Regions from separate parts of the Terrabacter sp. AAH1 genome, predicted to be linked through region 1. Evidence: predicted binding sites of a transcription regulator. Region 1 holds the regulator's gene; the other holds the start of a gene.
The links. Region 1 encodes Rex, which represses fermentation and respiration genes when NADH is low (regulators of the CRP and FNR family bind a similar motif). Its sites were predicted from a motif close to CTTGTGAANNNNTTCACAAG; they were not measured.

Region 1 (9,160 bases):
CCATGTCAACCTCCTGCGACGTACCAGATGGTAGTGGTCTCAGGCGATCCAGTCCGGCACGTCGAGGGCGAAGTACGTGAGGATGACCTGTGCGCCGGCCCGGCGGATCGACGTCAGCGACTCGACGGCGGTGGCGCGCAGGTCGATCCAGCCGTTGGCGGCAGCGGCCTGGATCATCGAGAACTCGCCCGACACCTGGTAGGCGGCGACCGGCACCGACGACCGCTCGGCGGCCGCCGCGACGACGTCGAGGTAGGACATCGCCGGCTTGACCATCACCAGATCGGCGCCCTCGGCGATGTCGAGGTCGATCTCGCGCAGCGACTCGACGATGTTGGCGGGGTCCTGCTGGTAGGTGCGGCGGTCGCCCTGCAGGCTCGACTGGACGGCCTCGCGGAACGGCCCGAAGAACGCAGACGCGTACTTCGCCGCGTAGGCGAGGATCACCGTGTCCATGAGGCCCTCCGCGTCGAGCGCCTCGCGGATGACGGCGACCTGGCCGTCCATCATCCCGCTCGGCGCGACGACGTGGGCGCCGGCGCGAGCCTGGGCGACGGCCATCCGGGCGTAGAGCTCGTTGGTGGCGTCGTTGTCGACCCGGCCCTGCTCGTCGAGCACCCCGCAGTGGCCGTGGTCGGTGAACTCGTCGAGGCACGTGTCGGCCATGACGATGAGGTCGTCGCCGACCGCGTCACGCACCGCGCGGAGCGCGACGTTGAGGATGCCGTCGGGGTCGATGGCGCCCGAGCCGGTGGCGTCCTTCTCCAGCGGCACGCCGAAGAGCATGATGCCGCCGAGGCCCTTCGCCACGCACTGGCGCGCGACGTCGACGACGCTCTCGAGCGTGTGCTGCTGGACGCCGGGCATGCTCTCGATCGGCCGGGGCTCGGTCAGGCCCTCCCCCACGAAAACGGGGAGCACGAGGTCGCGCGGGTGCAGCCGGGTCTCGGCGACGAGGGACCGCAGGACCGCGTTCTGGCGGAGCCGACGAGGACGCTCGATCACGGCGGGCCCGTCAGCGGGCGCGACGGCGCGAGGCCGGACGCTTGTCGCTGGGGCGCTGGACCGGCTGCCCCGCCTCGGCGGCCGCGACGGCGAGCCCGACTCCGTGCCCGGCCAGCGCGTCGACGAGGCTGACCGCCGACGCCTCGGGTGCGAGCACGTCGACCCGGAGACCGTGCTCCTGCGCCGTCTTTGCCGTGGCCGGACCGATGCAGGCGACCACCGTTGCGGCGTGGGGCTTTCCGGCGATGCCGACGAGGTTGCGCACCGTCGAGCTCGACGTGAAGACCACTGCGTCGTAGTCGCCGCCCTTGATCGCGTCTCGGATCGAGGCCGCAGGCGGGGCCGCGCGCACGGTGCGGTAGGCGGTGACGTCGTCGACCTCCCAGCCCATCTCGCGCAGACCCGCGACGAGCGTCTCGGTGGCGATGTCGGCGCGCGGCAGCAGCACGCGGTTGATCGGGTCGAGCACCTCGTCGAACTCGGGCCATACCTCGAGCAGGCCTGCGGCAGAGTGCTCCCCGCTCGGCACGAGATCGGGGTTGATGCCCCACTCGCGCAGCGCGTCGGCGGTGACACCACCGACGGCAGCCACCTTCAGACCGGCGAAGGCGCGCGCGTCGAGACCGAGCTCCTCGAAGCGCTCACGCACCGCTCGCACGGCGTTGACCGAGGTGAAGCCGATCCACTCGTAGCGACCGGTGACGAGGCCCTTGACGGCCTTCTCCATCTGCTGCGGGGTGCGCGGCGGCTCGACCGAGATGGTCGGGACGACGTCGGCGGTGGCCCCGTAGGCCGCGAGGCGCTCGACCATCGGGCCGGCCTGGGCCTGGGTGCGCGGCACGAGCACCTTCCACCCGAACAGCGGCTTGTTCTCGAACCACGCGAACTCGTCGCGCAGGCCGACGTTCGGCGACACGACGGCGAGCGAGACCTCGAGGGGCTCCTTGCCGGCGAACACGGAGTCGGCTTCGCCCAGCGTCGTCGCGACGGACGACTGGCGCACGGTGGTGCCGTTGGCCGAGAGCGCGACGAGAGCCTCCGCCGGTCGGCCGGCGGCGAGGAGCGCCGCGAGGGCGGTCCGGATCCCGTCGGTGCCGCCGAGCAGCACGAGCGTGTCGTCGTCGGCGGTGTAGGCCGACCAGTCGACGCTCGAGCGGTCGACGCCGACGACGTGGACGGCGCCGGTCGACTTCGAGGTCAGCGGCACACCGGCATACGTCGGGCCGGCCGTGAGCGCGGAGACGCCGGGCACGACGTCGAAGGTGATGCCGGCCTTGCGGCAGGCACGCACCTCCTCGACGAGGCCGTTGAAGGTCGCGGGGTCGCCGTCCATGAGGCGCACGACGAGCCCGTTGGGGCCCACCGACTTCGCGGCCTTGACGACGAGCTTGGCGCGCACGGCGTGGGTCAGCTCCTGACCCTGCTCGCCGTGTCCGGCGTCGACGATCTCGACGTCGGGCCGGGCGTGCTGGAGCACGACGTCGTCGCGGGCGATCCGGTCGGTGACGACGACGTCGGCAGCGGCGAGCAGGTCGCGGCCGCGCAGCGTCATCAGACCGGGGTCACCGGGTCCGGACCCGACGAAGGCGACGCGAGCAGGGGTCGTCGCGTGGGTGGGAGTCGAGACCGTCTGCTCTGACGGCTGGCGGGAAGGAGTCACGAAACTTGCTCCGGTTGGTGTGGGGCGTGGTCTGGTGCGGGTCCAGCTGACGGTGAGACCTGGAGGTCGGCGGCGCCGTCCTCCAGAAGGACGTGGGCGAGTCGGGCGCCGAGGGCCTCGGGCTCCTCGTACGGGCCGACGAGCGAGCGGCGCAGCTCGACGGATCCGTCCTCGCTGCCGGCGAAGGCGCGGAGCGACAGCTCCAGGCCGTCCTCGCCCTCGACGACCTCGGCGAGCGCACCCACCGGCGCGGTGCAGCCGGCCTCGAGGGTCGCGAGGAGCGACCGCTCGGCGAGGACGCAGGCGCGGGTGTCGGCGTCGTCGAGCACGGAGACCGCTGCGACGACGTCGGCCCGGTCGGACCGGCACTCGACGGCCAGGGCGCCCTGACCGGGCGCGGGAAGCACCTGGATCGGGTCGATGACCTCGGTCGCCTCGGTGAGGCGGTCGAGCCTGGAGAGGCCCGCGCGGGCGAGGACGACGGCGTCGAGCTTGCCCGACGTGACGAAACCGATTCTCGTGTCGACGTTTCCGCGAATGGGGCGGATGTCGAGGCCGAGACCGAGAGCCGCCAGCTGCGCGGTGCGCCGGGGGGACCCGGTGCCGACCACGGAGCCGGGAGGCAGCTCGCCCAGCGTGAGCCCGTCACGCGCCACGAGCACGTCGCGGCTGTCCTCGCGCACCGGCACTGCGGCGATGACGAGCCCCGGCTCGGGCGTCGTGGGGAGGTCCTTGAGCGAGTGCACGGCGACGTCGATGCGTCCGTCGAGCAGCGCGTGGCGGATCGCGGCAGCGAAGACGCCGGTGCCGCCGATGGCCGTGAGCAGCTCGCCCGAGACGTCGCCCTCGGTCGTGATCTCGACGATCTCGACGTCGTGGCCCGCGTCGCGCAGCCGGTCGGCCACCCAGGCGGACTGGGTGGTGGCGAGGGCGGAGCGGCGGGTGCCGAGACGCAGTGCGGTCATGACTGCCCTCGCTTCGGCGGGGTCGACACGTTGGCGACGTCCTTGGGCTCGAGGTCGAAGAGCTCGCGCAGCGCGGCGGCGTAGTCGTCGCCGCTGCCCTCCATCGCGAACTCCTTGACGCGCTTGGTCGGCGTGTGGAGGAGCTTCTCGACGATGCGGTGCACTGCGAGACCGACCTCCGCCCGGGTGGTCTCGTCGAGACCGGGCAGGCGCTGGTCGAGGCGGTCCATCTCGGTGGCGACGAGGTCGGCCGCCCGGGCCCGGAGCGCGGCCACCGTGGGCGCCACGGACTTCTCCATGCGGCGGGTGAGGTAGTCGGCGACCTCGCCGGTGACGAGGTCGCGCACGCGCACCACCTGCGTGGTGTCGGCGCGGCCCTCGAGGAGCAGCCCCAGAGCCTGCAGGTCGATGAGGGTCACGCCGGGCACGGGCCGTTGCCAGGTGTCTGCCGGCTCGACGTCGCGCGGCAGGGCCAGGTCGACGACGACCTGGGGCCGTGCGTCGCGCCGGGCAGCACCGTCGGCCAGCAGGTCAGCCGTGATCACGTGGCCCACCGCGCCGGTGCAGGTGATGACGAGGTCGCTCTCGGCGACGACGTCGCTGAGGTCGCTCCACGCGCGTGGCGTACCCGACGTGGCCTCGGCGAGACGCTCCGCGCGCTCGGGGGTGCGGTTGACGATGGTGAGCGACCGCACGCCCGCCCGGGACGTCGTTGCCGCCGCGAGCCCGCTCATGCCGCCGGCACCGATGACCGCGGCGGACACGCCCTCGAGCGGGCCGAGCACCTCGGCGGCCTCCTCGAGCGCGATCTGCACGAGCGAGACGCTGTGCTGGTCGATGTCGGTGTCGGTGTGGGCGCGCTTGCCCACCCGGAGCGCGCGCTGGAAGAGCGCGTTGAGGGTCTCTCCCACCTGGCCGCGCTCCTGGGCGCCGGCGAGCGCGTCGCGCATCTGGCCGAGCACCTGCGCCTCACCCACGGCCATCGAGTCGAGGCCGCAGGCGACGGTGAACGCGTGGGCGACGGCGGCGTCGTCGTAACGGACGTAGAGGTGGTCGGCGAGTGCCTCGGCGCGCGCGGCGAGGGCGTCGGCCGGGTCGCCCGGAGGCAGCTCGACGGGGTCGCGCACCCCCTCGGGCTCCTCGATGCCGGCGGCGAGGGCGAGGGCCTCTCCGATGGCGGCGACGGCGGGGTGGAAGGCGGGCACCGAGGCGTAGACCTCGAGCCGGTTGCACGTGGAGAGCACGACGGCCTCGGTGGCGGTGGCCGAACCGAGCACGGACGACGCGATGGCAGCGGCGCGGTCGGGACGCTCGGAGAGCGCCTCGAGCACCGACAGCGGCGCGGTGTGGTGGGACAGTCCGATGACGAGCAGGCTCACGGGGCGACCACCGCCGACCGGAGGTCGCCCGCCGCCAGCGACTTGCGCTGGGCGTGGAAGGCGAGGATCTGCAGCTCGGTGGACAGGTCGACGCGGCGCACGTCGACGCCCTCGGGCACCGAGAGCACGGCGGGGGCGAAGTTGAGGATCGAGCTGATGCCGGCGCCGACGAGCGCGTCGCAGACGGCCTGCGCGGCAGGCGCCGGCGTCGCGATGACACCGATGGCGATGGGGTCGACCTGGTGGTGGTCGACGATCTCGCGCAGCGGCCGGATGCGCACCCCGACGACGCGCTCGTCCACGAGCGCCGGGTCGTCGTCGTAGAGGCCGACGATGCGGAATCCCTTGGTGACGAAGCCGGAGTAGGAGGCGAGTGCGTGCCCGAGGTTGCCCATGCCGACGATCGCGACGGGCCAGTCCTCGGTGAGTCCGAGCGCCCGCGAGATCTCGAGGGCCAGCGTCTCGACGTCGTAGCCGACACCGCGCACCCCGTAGGAGCCGAGGTGGCTGAGGTCCTTGCGCAGCTGCGCGGAGCGCACTCCGACCTCGGCTGCGAGCTCTTCGGACGAGACGGACAGGACGCCGTCCTCAGCGAGGCGCGAGAGCGTCCGAAGGTACTCGGGAAGCCGCGCGACGGTCGCGTCGGGGATCTCTCGACGCAGTGCAGGGTCGGCGGACACTCTTGCTCACCGGCTCCTCTCAGCGAGGCGTTCGGGTCGGGACCGAGCCGAACGCGGAGCACGTGGGGACCTGTTCAGGCTAGACGTTTGTGAAGCCATGCACAAAGTTGACTTTCGGGGACTTACCACGGCATGGGACGCGCCCTCGAGGCAGGTCGCCGTCCGCGGGCCCGGCCGCCAGGCCGGCTCAGCGGAGGGCAGCGCGCAGGCGGGCCTCGTCGACCCGCCAGAACTCGTGACGTCGCCCGTCGACGAAGGTCACCGGGATCTGCTCGGCGTAGCGGCGCAGCAGGTCGGGGTCGTCGTCGATCGACTGCTCCGACCAGGCCACGCCGAGCTCGGAGGTGACGCGAGCCACGACCTCACGGGCCTCCTCGCACAGGTGACAGCCGGGGCGTCCGAGCAGGACCACCCGTGGCGCACCCCCGGCATCGGGCTGCTGGATCGTCATGCGCCCACTCTAGGCGCGCAATCTAGGCGCGCGCGGCGCGGACGGCCGTGCCGTCGACACCTGCTGGGACTGGTGGGGCGAACGCGTACCGGTGAGTAGGTCATGCGCCACAAATGCCGATCGATCTCCCAGATGGGGCCCGCTTCCGCCAGACTGTCTCCAATGCGCTCGAACAGGACGTCGGCCCGCCGACCTGCCCCTGTAACCGCGCCGCGGACGCTCCCGGCGATGGTGTCGGTGACGCCTGCCCTCACGCCCGCCCTCTCCCCTGCGCTCACGTCTGGCCTCACGCCGACGCTGCCCTCCTGGCGTTCCGCGCTCGACGCGCTGTGGGCCTCCCTCGCCAACGAGAGCGCCGCGCACGTCGACGTCGGGCCGACGCCCTCCGGATCGCTCGGTCCCCGACGCCCGCACCCCGAGCGCGACGCGGCCGAGCAGGCCCGGATCGCCGCACTCGTCGAGCTGGCCCAGGGCGGCGACAAGGAGGCCTTCGCCCAGCTCTACGACAGCTACGTCGACACCGTCTTCCGCTACGTGCTCGTACGCGTGGCCAACCGTTCGCTCGCCGAGGACCTCACCTCCGAGACCTTCCTGCGCGCCATGCGGCGCATCGACTCCTTCACGTGGCAGGGCAAGGACATCGCGGCGTGGTTCGTCACCATCGCCCGCAACCTCATCGCCGACCACGTGAAGTCGGCGAAGTTCCGCTTCGAGGTCGCGACGGCCGACATGCGCGACGCCGACGAGCGGGTCGATGCCCCCGACGCCGAGGTGCTCACCCGGCTGCGCGACGAGCGGCTCGTCGAGGCGATCAGGGGACTCGGCCCCGACCAGGCCGAGTGCATCACCCTGCGCTTCCTCCAGGGCCTCAGCCTCGCCGACACCGCCAAGGTCATCGGCAAGTCCGAAGGTGCCGTCAAGCAGCTCCAGCTGCGCGCCACGCGGGCTCTGCGCAAGGCGCTCGAGGGAGTCGAGCTGTGAACCCCGTAACCCCACTGCCACCCGCGTCGTTCTCACGGCGTAGGGACGGTGCGTGTGGGCCCGGACCGACGCTCGGCGCGCCGACCGGCGCGACCGCGGATCGCGTGAACGCAGGCGGCTCCATGACAGCGACGACGGTGCTGGAGTCCCTGACGAGCAACCTGCACCACCCACCCCTCGCCGTATGCCGTCCCGTGGCGCCCCGTCGGGCCACTGGGCGCCTGCCGGGACCCCCGACGCCCTGACGGGCGAGACCCGGCGCCCCAGCCAGACCAGCCAGACCAGCCAGAACGGCTGACCGACCAACGACCAGCAGACGACAGACGAAGGAGGGGACATGGACCTCGGCGCGAATGCCGACGGCGAGCTGCTGCAGCGCGCCCTCGACGGCGAGCGGATCTCCGACCCCGGCATCCTCGAGCTCGTCGCCGTGCTCCACGCCGTCCAGTCCGTCGACCAGGCCGGCCTCGCGCCGCGAGCCGAGTTCGTGACCGACCTGCGCGCCAGGCTCCTCGCCGACGACGCGACGACGGTCGTCCCGATCGTGCCTGAGGCCCCGGGCGATTCCGACACCGACGCCGAGCCCTCCTCCGCCGAGGGCACTCCGGATGCCCCCGGTGCCCCCGGTGCCCCCGGTGCCCCTGATGTCCCCGGGGCCACCGAGCGCTCCTCCGACCCCGCACGTCCAAGAACCGGCGGCACCGTCTCGGTGCTTCGGGTCGCGGCACGGCCGCTGAAGTTCCTGGCCGCCGCCGCCGCGGCGGTGCTGGTCATCGGCGGCGCGCTCGGGTTCGCCTCGAGGTCCGCGGTGCCCGGCGACGCGCTCTACGGCGTCAAGCAGCTCCTCGACCGGGCGGCCGTCCAGCTGGCCGGCTCGCGCTACGAGCAGGGGCTCACCTACCTCGCCCAGGCGCAGGAGCACATCGGCGACGCCCGCAGCCTCATCGACCGCGGCGAGCCCTCGACGCACGACCTCGACACGGCCTACGACTCCGCCGCCGACGCCACGCGGCGCGCGCAGACGATCCTGCTCGAGGCCTACCGCACCGATGGTCGGACCGACGCCCTCACGGAGCTGTCCGACTTCTACACCCGGGCGATCCCGCAGGTCGACGCGATGCGACCGCGCGTGCCGGCCGCCTCCCTGCCCGCCTGGCAGCGGCTGCGTGACCTGCTGGGTGCCAGCCAGGTGGCCACGCTCCGCGACCTCGCCTCGTGCACCGTGTGCAGCGACCGCGCCGACCAGGCGAAGCAGCTGCTCAGCGGCCTCGTGACGACCCGTCCGGGCGCCACGGCGACGCCGCGACCCTCGAGCACCGCGCCGCGGCCCTCGGTCTCGCTCCCCCGGCCGCAGCTGCCGTCCGCGACCCTCCCCGGGGGCGGCCTGCCGAGCGCTCCGCTTCCGTCCGTGCCGCTCCCGGGCGGCGGTGCCGGCGTCACCGGCGGCGTCACGCTGCCCGGCGGCACCATCAACCTGCCGGGCGCCGGCGTCAACAGCACGTCGGGCGGGCTCGGTGGTGGCGGCGTCACGCTGCCGGGCGCGACCGTGAGCATCCCCCGTGTGGGGGTCTCGAGCACGACCATCAGGGTCGGCGGGGGCGGCATCACGCTGCCCGGGGCGACGATCCCGGTGCCGACGGTCGTCGTCACGCCGCCCGCGCTGCCGCTGCTGCCGTCGACGACGCTCCCCCTCCAGCCGCTGCCCTAAGCGCCATCTCGGCTCCGCCCCGGGCGAGGGGTCGGGTGGGCCGGGTGGGCCGGGTCAGAGGAAGACGGACTTGCGCTGCATGAGCAGGCTGTAGAGCGTCTGCTGGATGGTCTCGCGCACCTGGTCGGTGAGGTCGAAGACGAGCATCGGGTCGTCGGCGGCCTCCGGCCCGAAGGCCGACGTGTCGATCGGCGGCCCGAACTCGATGAGCCACTTGCTCGGCAGCGGCACCATGCCGAGCGGGCCGAGAAGCGGGAACGTCGGCGTGATCGGCGCGTACGGCAGCCCCAGCAGCCGCGCGACGGCCGGCATGTTGCCGAGGATCGGGTAG
Region 2 (9,160 bases), on a different contig from region 1:
CCGGCCGCGCCGGGGAACGGGGGCTTGAGGCGCGGCTGGCCGCGACGGCCCTCGAGCGAGTCGAGCAGCGCGGTCTCCTCGCCGCAGATGTACGCGCCGGCGCCGGCGTGCACCGTGATGTCGACCTTGACGCCCTTGCCGCCGACGTTGTCGCCGAGGTAGCCCGCGGCACGGGCCTCCTCGACGGCGCGCAGCAGGCGGCGGTAGACGTGGACGACCTCACCGCGGAGGTAGATGAAGGCGTGCTCGCAGCCGATGGCGTACGAGGAGATGGCCACCCCCTCGATGAGCGAGTGCGGGTTGGCCATCATGAGCGGCACGTCCTTGCACGTGCCCGGCTCGGACTCGTCGGCGTTGACGACGAGGTAGCGCGGGCCGCCGTCGGGGGGGCTCATGAACGACCACTTCATGCCGGTCGGGAAGCCCGCACCGCCGCGGCCGCGGATGCTCGAGTCCTTGACGGCATCGATGATCGCCTGCGGCTCCATGTCCAGCGCCTTCTTGAGGGCCTTGTAGCCGTCGTGGCGCTCGTAGGTCGCGAGGGTCCAGGACTGGGGGTCGTCCCAGAACTTGGTGAGGATCGGGGTCAGCGTGTCGGTCACTTCGAGCCCTTCCCGTCTGAGGTGGCGCCGGAGCCGTCGGAACGGCCGGAACCGTTGGAGCTCGGGGCGACCCAGCCGTTCTCGTTGGCGATCTTGAGGCCGAGCAGCGAGGCCGGCCCGGCGCCCACGCCCTCGTCGCCGCGTCCGTCGTGGAAGCCCGCGAGCACCCGCGAGACCTCCTTGAACGTGCAGACCTTCGCGGCGCCGCGCGTCGGGGCGACGTCGTTGCCGGCACGCAGGTCCTCGACGAGGCCGATCGTGCTCTCGGGCGTCTGGTTGTCGAAGAACTCCCAGTTGGCCATGACGACCGGCGCGTAGTCGCACGCGGCGTTGCACTCGACGCGCTCGAGGGTGATCTTGCCGTCCTCGGTCGTCTCGTCGTGACCGATGCCGAGGTGCTCGGAGACCCGGTCGAAGATCAGGTCGCCGCCCATGATCGCGCAGAGCGTGTTGGTGCAGACCCCGACGGTGTACTCACCGTTGGGGTGGCGCTTGTACTGGGTGTAGAACGTCGCGACGCCGCTGACCTCGGCCTCGGTGAGGTCGAGCACCTCGGCGCAGAAGCTCACGCCGCGGCCGGTGACGTAGCCGTCGACCGACTGCACGAGGTGCAGCAGCGGCAGCAGCGCCGAGCGCTTCTGCGGGTAGCGCGCGACCACCTCGGCGGCGTCGGCGTAGAGGTTCTCGAGGACGTCGGCGGCATACGGCGCCTTGGACTCGGGGCTGACGTGCAGGTGGCCTGAAGCGTCGTGACCGCTCATACGTGCTTGTCCTTTCGCGCGCCGACGTGCGTTCCGGTCCTCGCTCGCTGGCGCTCGCTGCGATCCTCGCGCACTACCGCGCTCATCGGTCCACACCTCCCATGACGGGGTCGATCGAGGCCACGGCGACGATGACGTCGGCGATCTGGCTGCCCTCGCACATGGCGGCCACGGCCTGCAGGTTGTTGAAGCTGGGGTCGCGGAAGTGCGCGCGGTAGGGGCGCGTGCCGCCGTCGGAGACGAGGTGGCAGCCGAGCTCGCCCTTGGGCGACTCCACCGCGACGTACGCCTGGCCCGGCGGGACCCGGAAACCCTCGGTGACGAGCTTGAAGTGGTGGATCAGCGACTCCATCGAGGTGCCCATGATCTCGCGGATGTGGTCGAGGCTGTTGCCGAGGCCGTCGCTGCCGAGCGCGAGCTGCGCCGGCCAGGCGATCTTCTTGTCCTCGACCATGACCGCGTTGTTGCCGCCCTCGTTCGCCTGGAGACGGTCGGTGGCCTGCTCGATGATGCGCAGCGACTGGTACATCTCGTCGATGCGGATGCGCAGACGGCCGTAGGCGTCCTGGCTCGTGCGGGTGACGACGTCGAAGTCGTACGTCTCGTAGCCGCAGTACGGGTCGAGCTTGCGCAGGTCGTGCGGCAGGCCGGTCGAGCGGAGCACCGGACCGGTGATGCCGAGCGCCATGCAGCCGGCGAGGCTGAGGACGCCGACATCGACGGTGCGGCCCTTGAGGATCGGGTTCTCGTTGAGCAGCGCCTCGAGCTCGCCCAGGCCGCGACGGACCTCGGGCACCATCTCGCGCAGCGCGTCGATCGAGCCCGGGGGCAGGTCGACGGCCACGCCACCGGGGCGGATGTAGGCGTTGTTCATGCGCAGGCCGGTCACCATCTCGATGACCCGCAGCAGTCGCTCGCGCTCGCGGAACGCGACGGTCATGACGGTCGTCGCGCCCATCTCCATGCCACCCGTGCCGAGGCAGATGAGGTGGCTGCTGATGCGCGTCATCTCCATCATGAGGACGCGGATGTCGTTGGCGCGCTGCGGGATCTGGTCGGTGATGCCGAGCAGCTTCTCGATGGCGAGGCAGTAGGCCGCCTCCTGGAACATCGGGGTCAGGTAGTCCATGCGCGTGCAGAACGTGACGCCCTGCACCCAGCTGCGGTACTCCATGTTCTTCTCGATGCCGGTGTGGAGGTAGCCGATGCCCGCGCGGGCCTCGGTCACCGTCTCGCCGTCGATCTCGAGGATGAGGCGGAGCACGCCGTGCGTCGACGGGTGCTGCGGCCCCATGTTGACGACGATGCGCTCCTCGTTGAGCGAGGTGGCCTCGTCGACGAGGTCGTTCCAGTCGCCGCCGGCGGCGTTGAAGACGTGCGCGCCCTCGCTGGCGGACTCGTCGGCCGCCGACGTGGCGTAGACGTCGTTGGCGCCCGGCTCGGGCACCTCGGTCTGGGTGAACTCGGTGTGCGTGCTCATCAGTTGTACGACCTCCGCTGGTCGGGCGGCGGGACGGTGGCGCCCTTGTACTCGACGGGGACGCCGCCGAGGGGGTAGTCCTTGCGCTGCGGGTGGCCCGGCCAGTCGTCGGGCATGAGGATGCGGGTCAGGGCCGGGTGGCCGTCGAACTCGATGCCGAACATGTCCCACGTCTCGCGCTCGTGCCAGTCGTTGGCCGGGTAGATCGAGACGATCGAGGGGATGTGGCGGTCGTCGTCGGGGCAGCTGACCTCGACGCGGACCCGCCGCCCCCCGTGGGTGATCGACAGGAAGTGGTAGACCGCGTGGAGCTCCTCGCCGGCGCGGTCGGGGTAGTGCACGCCGGAGACCCCGGTGCAGATCTCGAAGCGGAGCGACGCGTCGTCGCGCAGCACGCGGGCGACGGCCGGCAGGTGCTCGCGGCGCACGTGCAGCGTCATCTCGCCGCGGTCGACGACGACGCTCGCGATGGCCTCGGCGTACGAGGCGGTGCCACCGACGAGGCCGCGCTCGAGGTTGTCGGCGATCTCGTCGAAGTAGCCGCCGTAGGGACGCTCCGCGGCGCCGGCGACGATGATCGGCCGCAGCAGCCCGGAGTAGCCGGTGGTGTCGGCGCCGCGGGTGGCCCCGAACATGCCGCGACGCATGCCGACGACGCGCGCCTCGCTGCCGGTGCCGGACTGGGCCAGCTCGACCTCACCGGGCGTGATGCCGGACGTCTGGTCCTTCGTCGTGTCGGCGTTGACCGCCGGCGTCGTGTCCTTCTTCTCGCCGTCGCTCATGCGAGCAGGCCCTTCATCTGGTGGGTCGGGGTCGCGGAGAGCGCCGCGGCCTCGGCGGCGCGGGCCGCCTCCTCGCGGTTGACACCGAGCGGCGAGGTCTCGATCTGGTGGTGCAGCTCGATGATCGCGTTGAGCAGCATCTGCGGCCGCGGCGGACAGCCGGGCAGGTAGATGTCGACCGGGATGATGTGGTCGACGCCCTGGACGATCGCGTAGTTGTTGAACATGCCGCCCGAGCTGGCGCAGACACCCATCGAGATGACCCACTTGGGGTTGGGCATCTGGTCGTAGACCTGGCGCACGACGGGGGCCATCTTCTGGCTGACGCGGCCGGCGACGATCATCAGGTCGGCCTGGCGCGGCGTCGCCGAGAAGCGCTCCATGCCGAAGCGGGCGATGTCGTAGTCGGGGGTGCCGACGGCCATCATCTCGATGGCGCAGCACGCGAGGCCGAACGTGGCCGGCCAGATCGAGGCCTTGCGCATGTAGCCGGCGAGGCCCTCGACGGTCGAGAGCAGGAACCCGGCTGGGAGCTTCTCTTCGAGACCCATTGCTTACTCCTTACCTTTCCTGACGGACCCGGTGGACGCGTGCCCGTTGGTGCGGGCGCTCACGTGCGGCAACGGGCGTCAGTCCCACTCGAGGCCGCCGCGGCGCCAGACGTAGGCGTACGCGATGAAGACCGTGAGGATGAACAGGACCATCTCCACCAGCGCGAAGAGGCCCAGCTTGTTGAAGGCCACCGCGAACGGATAGAGGAAGATCGACTCGATGTCGAAGATGATGAAGAGCATCGCCGTCAGGTAGTACTTGATCGGCACGCGCCCACCGCCCGCCGCGTGGGGCGTCGGCTGGATGCCGCACTCGTAGGCCTCGAGCTTGGCGCGGTTGTAGCGCTTCGGGCCGACGACGAGCGAGGTGAAGACCGACAGCGCGGCGAACGCGAAGCCGAGCCCCAGCATGAACAGGATCGGGACGTAGGAGTTCATCCGAGGTCACGTGCCTTTCGGTCGTGCGAGACGTGCAGAGCAGGGGCGAACATGCGCGGCGCACCCATCCTAGGGGCGTCTATGACGATTGTGCTCGGCGTCACAATGGGGGTGGCCGCGGGGGTGCCGGTGGTGTCGGTGGCGAGGTGGTTCATGCGCTCGGCGCCAGCCTCGAGAGCGTGTGGATGATGCGGTCGCTCGCACCCTTGCCTGCCGGGTCGGCGAGGTTGGCCATGATCTTGAGCAGGAACGGCATGAGCCTGGTGCGCGGCAGGCCGTACTTCGTCGCGAGGCGCATGACCTCGGGGTTGCCGATCGCGTGGGCGAACCAGCGGCCGAGGGTGAAGTAGCCGCCGAGCTCGTCCTTCATGACCTTCGGGTATGCCGCGAGCACCCGCTCGCGCTCGGCGTCGCTGGGCCGCGCCATGGCCTGGGCGACGAGCTCGGCACCGACGCGGGCCGCCTCGAGGGCGTAGTCGATGCCCTCGCCGTTGAAGGGGTTGACCATGCCGCCGGAGTCGCCGACGAGCAGCAGGCCGTCGGCGTAGAGCGGCGTGCGGTTGAAGCCCATCGGCAGGGCCGCACCGCGGATCGGGCCGGCGGACTCGTCGTGCTCGAGCTGCCACTCGGGGTTGATGTCCTCGACCCAGCGGCGCATGACGTCCTTGTAGTCCGTCTTCTGGAAGGCGGCCGTGGTGTCGAGCGTGCCGAGGCCGACGTTGGTGCGGCCGTCCTCGAGCGGGAAGAGCCAGCCGTAGCCGGGCATGAGGATGCGGTTGCCGTTGTCGTCGCGGGTCCACAGCTCGAGGTGGCTCTCGAGGTAGTCGTCGCGCTTCGGCGTCGTGTAGTAGGCGCGCACGGCAACGCCCATGACGCGGTCCTCGCGCTTGGGTCGGCCGACGGCGGTGGCGAGGCGGCTGGAGACGCCGTCGCTGGCGACGACGACGGGCGCCCGGTAGGTGACGGTCTCACCGGTGGCTCGCCCGGAGTCGTCGAGGCGCTTGGCGATGACACCGGTGACGCGGCCGGCGGCGTCGCGCACCGGGGCGGTGACGCTCGTGCGCTCGTGCAGGCGGGCACCGCGCTTCTCGGCGTGCCGCGCCAGGGCCTCGTCGAGCTGGGCGCGGGTGCGCACCATGCCGTAGCCGGGGAAGGCGTCGGACTCGGGCCAGTCGAGCTGCAGCGTGTGGCCGCCGCCCTTGATGCGCAGGCCCTTGGTGCGCTGCCAGCCGGTGGTGTCGACGCCGAGGGAGATGAGCTCCTTGGTGGCGCGCGGGGTCAGGCCGTCGCCGCAGATCTTGTCGCGGGGGAATGCGGACTTCTCGAGGAGGACGACGTCGAGACCGTGGTCGGCGAGGTAGGCGGCGGTGGCGCTGCCACCCGGGCCGGCACCGACGACGACGACGTCGGCCCGCTCGACGGGTGCACCGCCGCCCTCACCGGGGCTGGGCGCCTCGCTCGAACTGGTCATGTCTCCTGCACGCTTCCGAACCGCTTGTGAAGATCTTCACGAACTCTCGAGGGAGTCTATTCCCGCAATTTCGCCCTTGTCAGATAAGGCATGCCTAACAAGCCCCTCCGCTCCCCCTCGGGAGGCCACCTCCGGCAGCCGACGGAGAGGACGGCATACGCCCTCGGCCCGGTCGGGAGACGCCGTCAGCGCTTCGTGCCGTGGTGCAGCGCGACGATGCCGCCCGTGAGGTTGGTCCAGCCGACCTGCTGCCAGCCGGCGCCCTCGATGATGCCGGCGAGCTCGCCCTGCGGGGGCCACGCGCGGATCGACTCGGCGAGGTAGACGTACGAGTCGGGGTTGCTCGACGTGCGGCGGGCGACCGGCGGCAGCGCGCGCATGAGGTAGTTCGTGTAGACGGTGCGGAAGACCTTGTTGACCGGCTGGCTGAACTCGCAGACGAGCAGGCGCCCACCAGGCTTGGTCACCCGGAGGAACTCGCGCAGGGCCACCTCGGGGTCGGCGACGTTGCGCAGCCCGAAGCTCATCGTGACGACGTCGAAGCTCTCGTCGGCGAACGGCAGGCTCATCGCGTCGGCGGCGGTGAAAGCCATGTCGGGACGACGGCGGCGGCCCACCCGCAGCATGCCGAGCGAGAAGTCCGCCGGCACGACCTCGATCTCCTCGTCGGCCCACGGCTCGCTCGAGGTGCCCGTGCCGGCGGCGATGTCGAGGATCCGCTCGCCCCGGCGCGCGGCGACGGCCTTGACGACGGCGCGGCGCCACAGCCGGTCCTGCCCGAGGGAGAGCACGTCGTTGGTCACGTCGTACTTCTCGGCGACGGTGTCGAACATCGACGCGACGTCGACCGGCTTCTTGTCCAGCTGCGCACGACTCATGCGCTCATCCTCGCACCGGCGCGTGTGCGTTCGGTCGCAAGGGGCTGCCACGCGGCGGGGGCAGGGGTCGTTCGGCCGTAGAGTTGCAACCGATGTCCACGCTTCCCGCTCCCGAAGCGCCGTCCCCCACCGCGGGGCCGACGGTCGTCGTCCGCACCGTCCCGATCGAGGCCGCGGACCCCCTGCTCGCCTACCTGCCGGCCGACCACGCGCACGACGACCTCGTCTCGTGGGTGCGCCGTGGCGACGGGCTCGTCGGCTGGGGCACCGCGCTGACGTTCGAGGCCCACGGCGAGGGCCGCTTCCGCGAGGCCGAGGCGTGGTGGCGCGACGTCAGCCACCACGCCGTGGTGCGCGACGAGGTCGGGCGCCCGGGCACGGGCCTCGTCTGCTTCGGGTCGTTCCCCTTCGCCGACGACTCGGCCGAAGCGGCCCGGCTCGTCGTGCCCTCGACCATCGTCGGGCGCCGTGACGGGCAGACCTGGCTCACCACCGTGTCCCTCGACCCGCAGCTGACCCTCCTCGAGAAACCCTCTCTCGCAGACGATCCCGAGCCGCCCCGTGGGGTCGCCTTCGCCGACGGCTCGGTCTCCCCCGCCGACTACGCGCACGCCGTGGCCGAGGCCGTGGAGCGCATCGGGGCGGGCGAGGTCGACAAGGTGGTCCTCGCCCGTGACCTCGTCGCCACGGCGTCGGGACCCATCGACCCGCGATGGCTGCTGCGCCGCCTCGCCGAGCGCTACGAGAACACCTGGGTCTTCGCCGTCGCCGGGCTCGTCGGCGCGACGCCGGAGCTGCTCGTCCGCCGCGACCAGGGGCTCATCACCTCACGCGTGCTGGCCGGGACGATCCGCCGCACCGGCGACGACGACAAGGACACCGCCCTCGCCGGCTCGCTCGCCCGCTCGTCCAAGGACCTCGAGGAGCACGAGTACGCCGTCCGCTCCGTCGCCGAGGCCCTGGCCCCGCACTGCTCGTCGATGAACGTGCCCGAGGCCCCCTTCGTGCTGCACCTTCCCAACGTCATGCACCTCGCGACCGACGTCGCCGCGGTCAGCGCCGACGACGCCTCGTCGCTCACGCTCGCCGCGTCGCTGCACCCGTCGGCCGCCGTCGGCGGCACCCCGACCGTGCGGGCGGTCGAGCTCATCGCAGAGCTCGAGCACATGGACCGCGGCCGCTACGCCGGTCCGGTCGGCTGGATGGACGCCCACGGCGACGGAGCCTGGGGAATCGCCCTGCGCAGCGGCGCCTTCGCCCCGGGCGACCCGTCGCAGATCACCCTGTATGCCGGCTGCGGCATCGTCGCGGGGTCCGACCCCGAGTCCGAGGTGGCCGAGTCCAACGCCAAGCTCATCCCCATGCGCGACGCGCTCGCGAGCGACTGAACGGCCGCCGTGTCCGCCGCCCGCACGGCCTCGGAGCTCGCCCTCCGAATCGTCCAGTCCCTGTGGCTCTGCGGGGTCCGTGACGTCGTGCTCGCGCCGGGCTCGCGGTCCGCTCCCCTGGCCCTGACGCTCGACGCGGCCGACCGTGCCGGTGACGTGCGCCTGCACGTACGCGTGGACGAGCGTTCAGCTGCCTTCCTCGCCCTCGGCCTGACCACCGGTTCGCGCCGACCCGTCGCCGTCGTCACGACGTCGGGCACGGCCGTCGGCAACCTGCTGCCGGCCGTCATGGAGGCGCACCACACCGGCCGGCGGCTCGTGGTCGTCAGCGCAGACCGTCCCGACCGGCTGCGCGGGACGGGGGCCAACCAGACCACCCAGCAGGCGGGCCTCTTCGGGGTCTTCGCCGAGTGCGACGACCTGACGCCCGAGGTGTCGGACGCCGAGCTGGATGCCGCTGTCGCACGGGCCTGCTCGCGCCGCGGTCCGACGCAGCTGAACGTCCAGCTCGACGGCGACCTCCTGCCCCCGGACCCCGACCCGACCACCTGGTGGCACCGCCCTGACGACCTCGAGCACCGCAACGACTCCGCCGGGGCGGAGTTGCGGGCCGAAGCGGAGTCAGATCCGCGCAGCACGTCAACGGGGGCGGACCCTGCTTCGGCGTCGGGGGTCGACGTCGAGCCGTCGGTGTCGATCTCGACGGACGGCGAGGTGCTGCCCCTGGGGCCGCGCACCGTCGTCGTGGCGGGTGACGACGCAGGGCCCGCAGCCCGGATGCTCGCCGAGGCGGCCGGCTGGCCGATGCT

Region 2: the regulator Rex is predicted to act here: its motif matches at 6,109-6,128, upstream of ACXR8F_RS14275 (geranylgeranyl reductase family protein).

The regions. Positions count from the first base shown of each region.
Region 1 is NZ_JBTJJV010000010.1:3,777-12,936, forward strand. Features, by position in the region: gene ACXR8F_RS15030 (MarR family winged helix-turn-helix transcriptional regulator) at 1-4, opposite strand, end outside; gene hemB (porphobilinogen synthase) at 40-1,005, opposite strand; gene ACXR8F_RS15040 (bifunctional uroporphyrinogen-III C-methyltransferase/uroporphyrinogen-III synthase) at 1,016-2,665, opposite strand; gene hemC (hydroxymethylbilane synthase) at 2,662-3,630, opposite strand; gene hemA (glutamyl-tRNA reductase) at 3,627-5,009, opposite strand; gene ACXR8F_RS15055 (redox-sensing transcriptional repressor Rex) at 5,006-5,689, opposite strand; gene ACXR8F_RS15060 (glutaredoxin family protein) at 5,877-6,140, opposite strand; gene ACXR8F_RS15065 (sigma-70 family RNA polymerase sigma factor) at 6,369-7,121, shown strand; gene ACXR8F_RS15070 (DUF5667 domain-containing protein) at 7,459-8,829, shown strand; gene ACXR8F_RS15075 (lysophospholipid acyltransferase family protein) at 8,884-9,160, opposite strand, start outside.
Region 2 is NZ_JBTJJV010000009.1:17,500-26,659, reverse strand. Features, by position in the region: gene nuoF (NADH-quinone oxidoreductase subunit NuoF) at 1-602, opposite strand, end outside; gene nuoE (NADH-quinone oxidoreductase subunit NuoE) at 599-1,363, opposite strand; gene ACXR8F_RS14295 (NADH-quinone oxidoreductase subunit D) at 1,446-2,843, opposite strand; gene ACXR8F_RS14290 (NADH-quinone oxidoreductase subunit C) at 2,843-3,625, opposite strand; gene ACXR8F_RS14285 (NuoB/complex I 20 kDa subunit family protein) at 3,622-4,176, opposite strand; gene ACXR8F_RS14280 (NADH-quinone oxidoreductase subunit A) at 4,255-4,614, opposite strand; gene ACXR8F_RS14275 (geranylgeranyl reductase family protein) at 4,766-6,085, opposite strand; gene ACXR8F_RS14270 (demethylmenaquinone methyltransferase) at 6,271-6,963, opposite strand; gene ACXR8F_RS14265 (isochorismate synthase) at 7,056-8,351, shown strand; gene menD (2-succinyl-5-enolpyruvyl-6-hydroxy-3-cyclohexene-1-carboxylic-acid synthase) at 8,361-9,160, shown strand, end outside.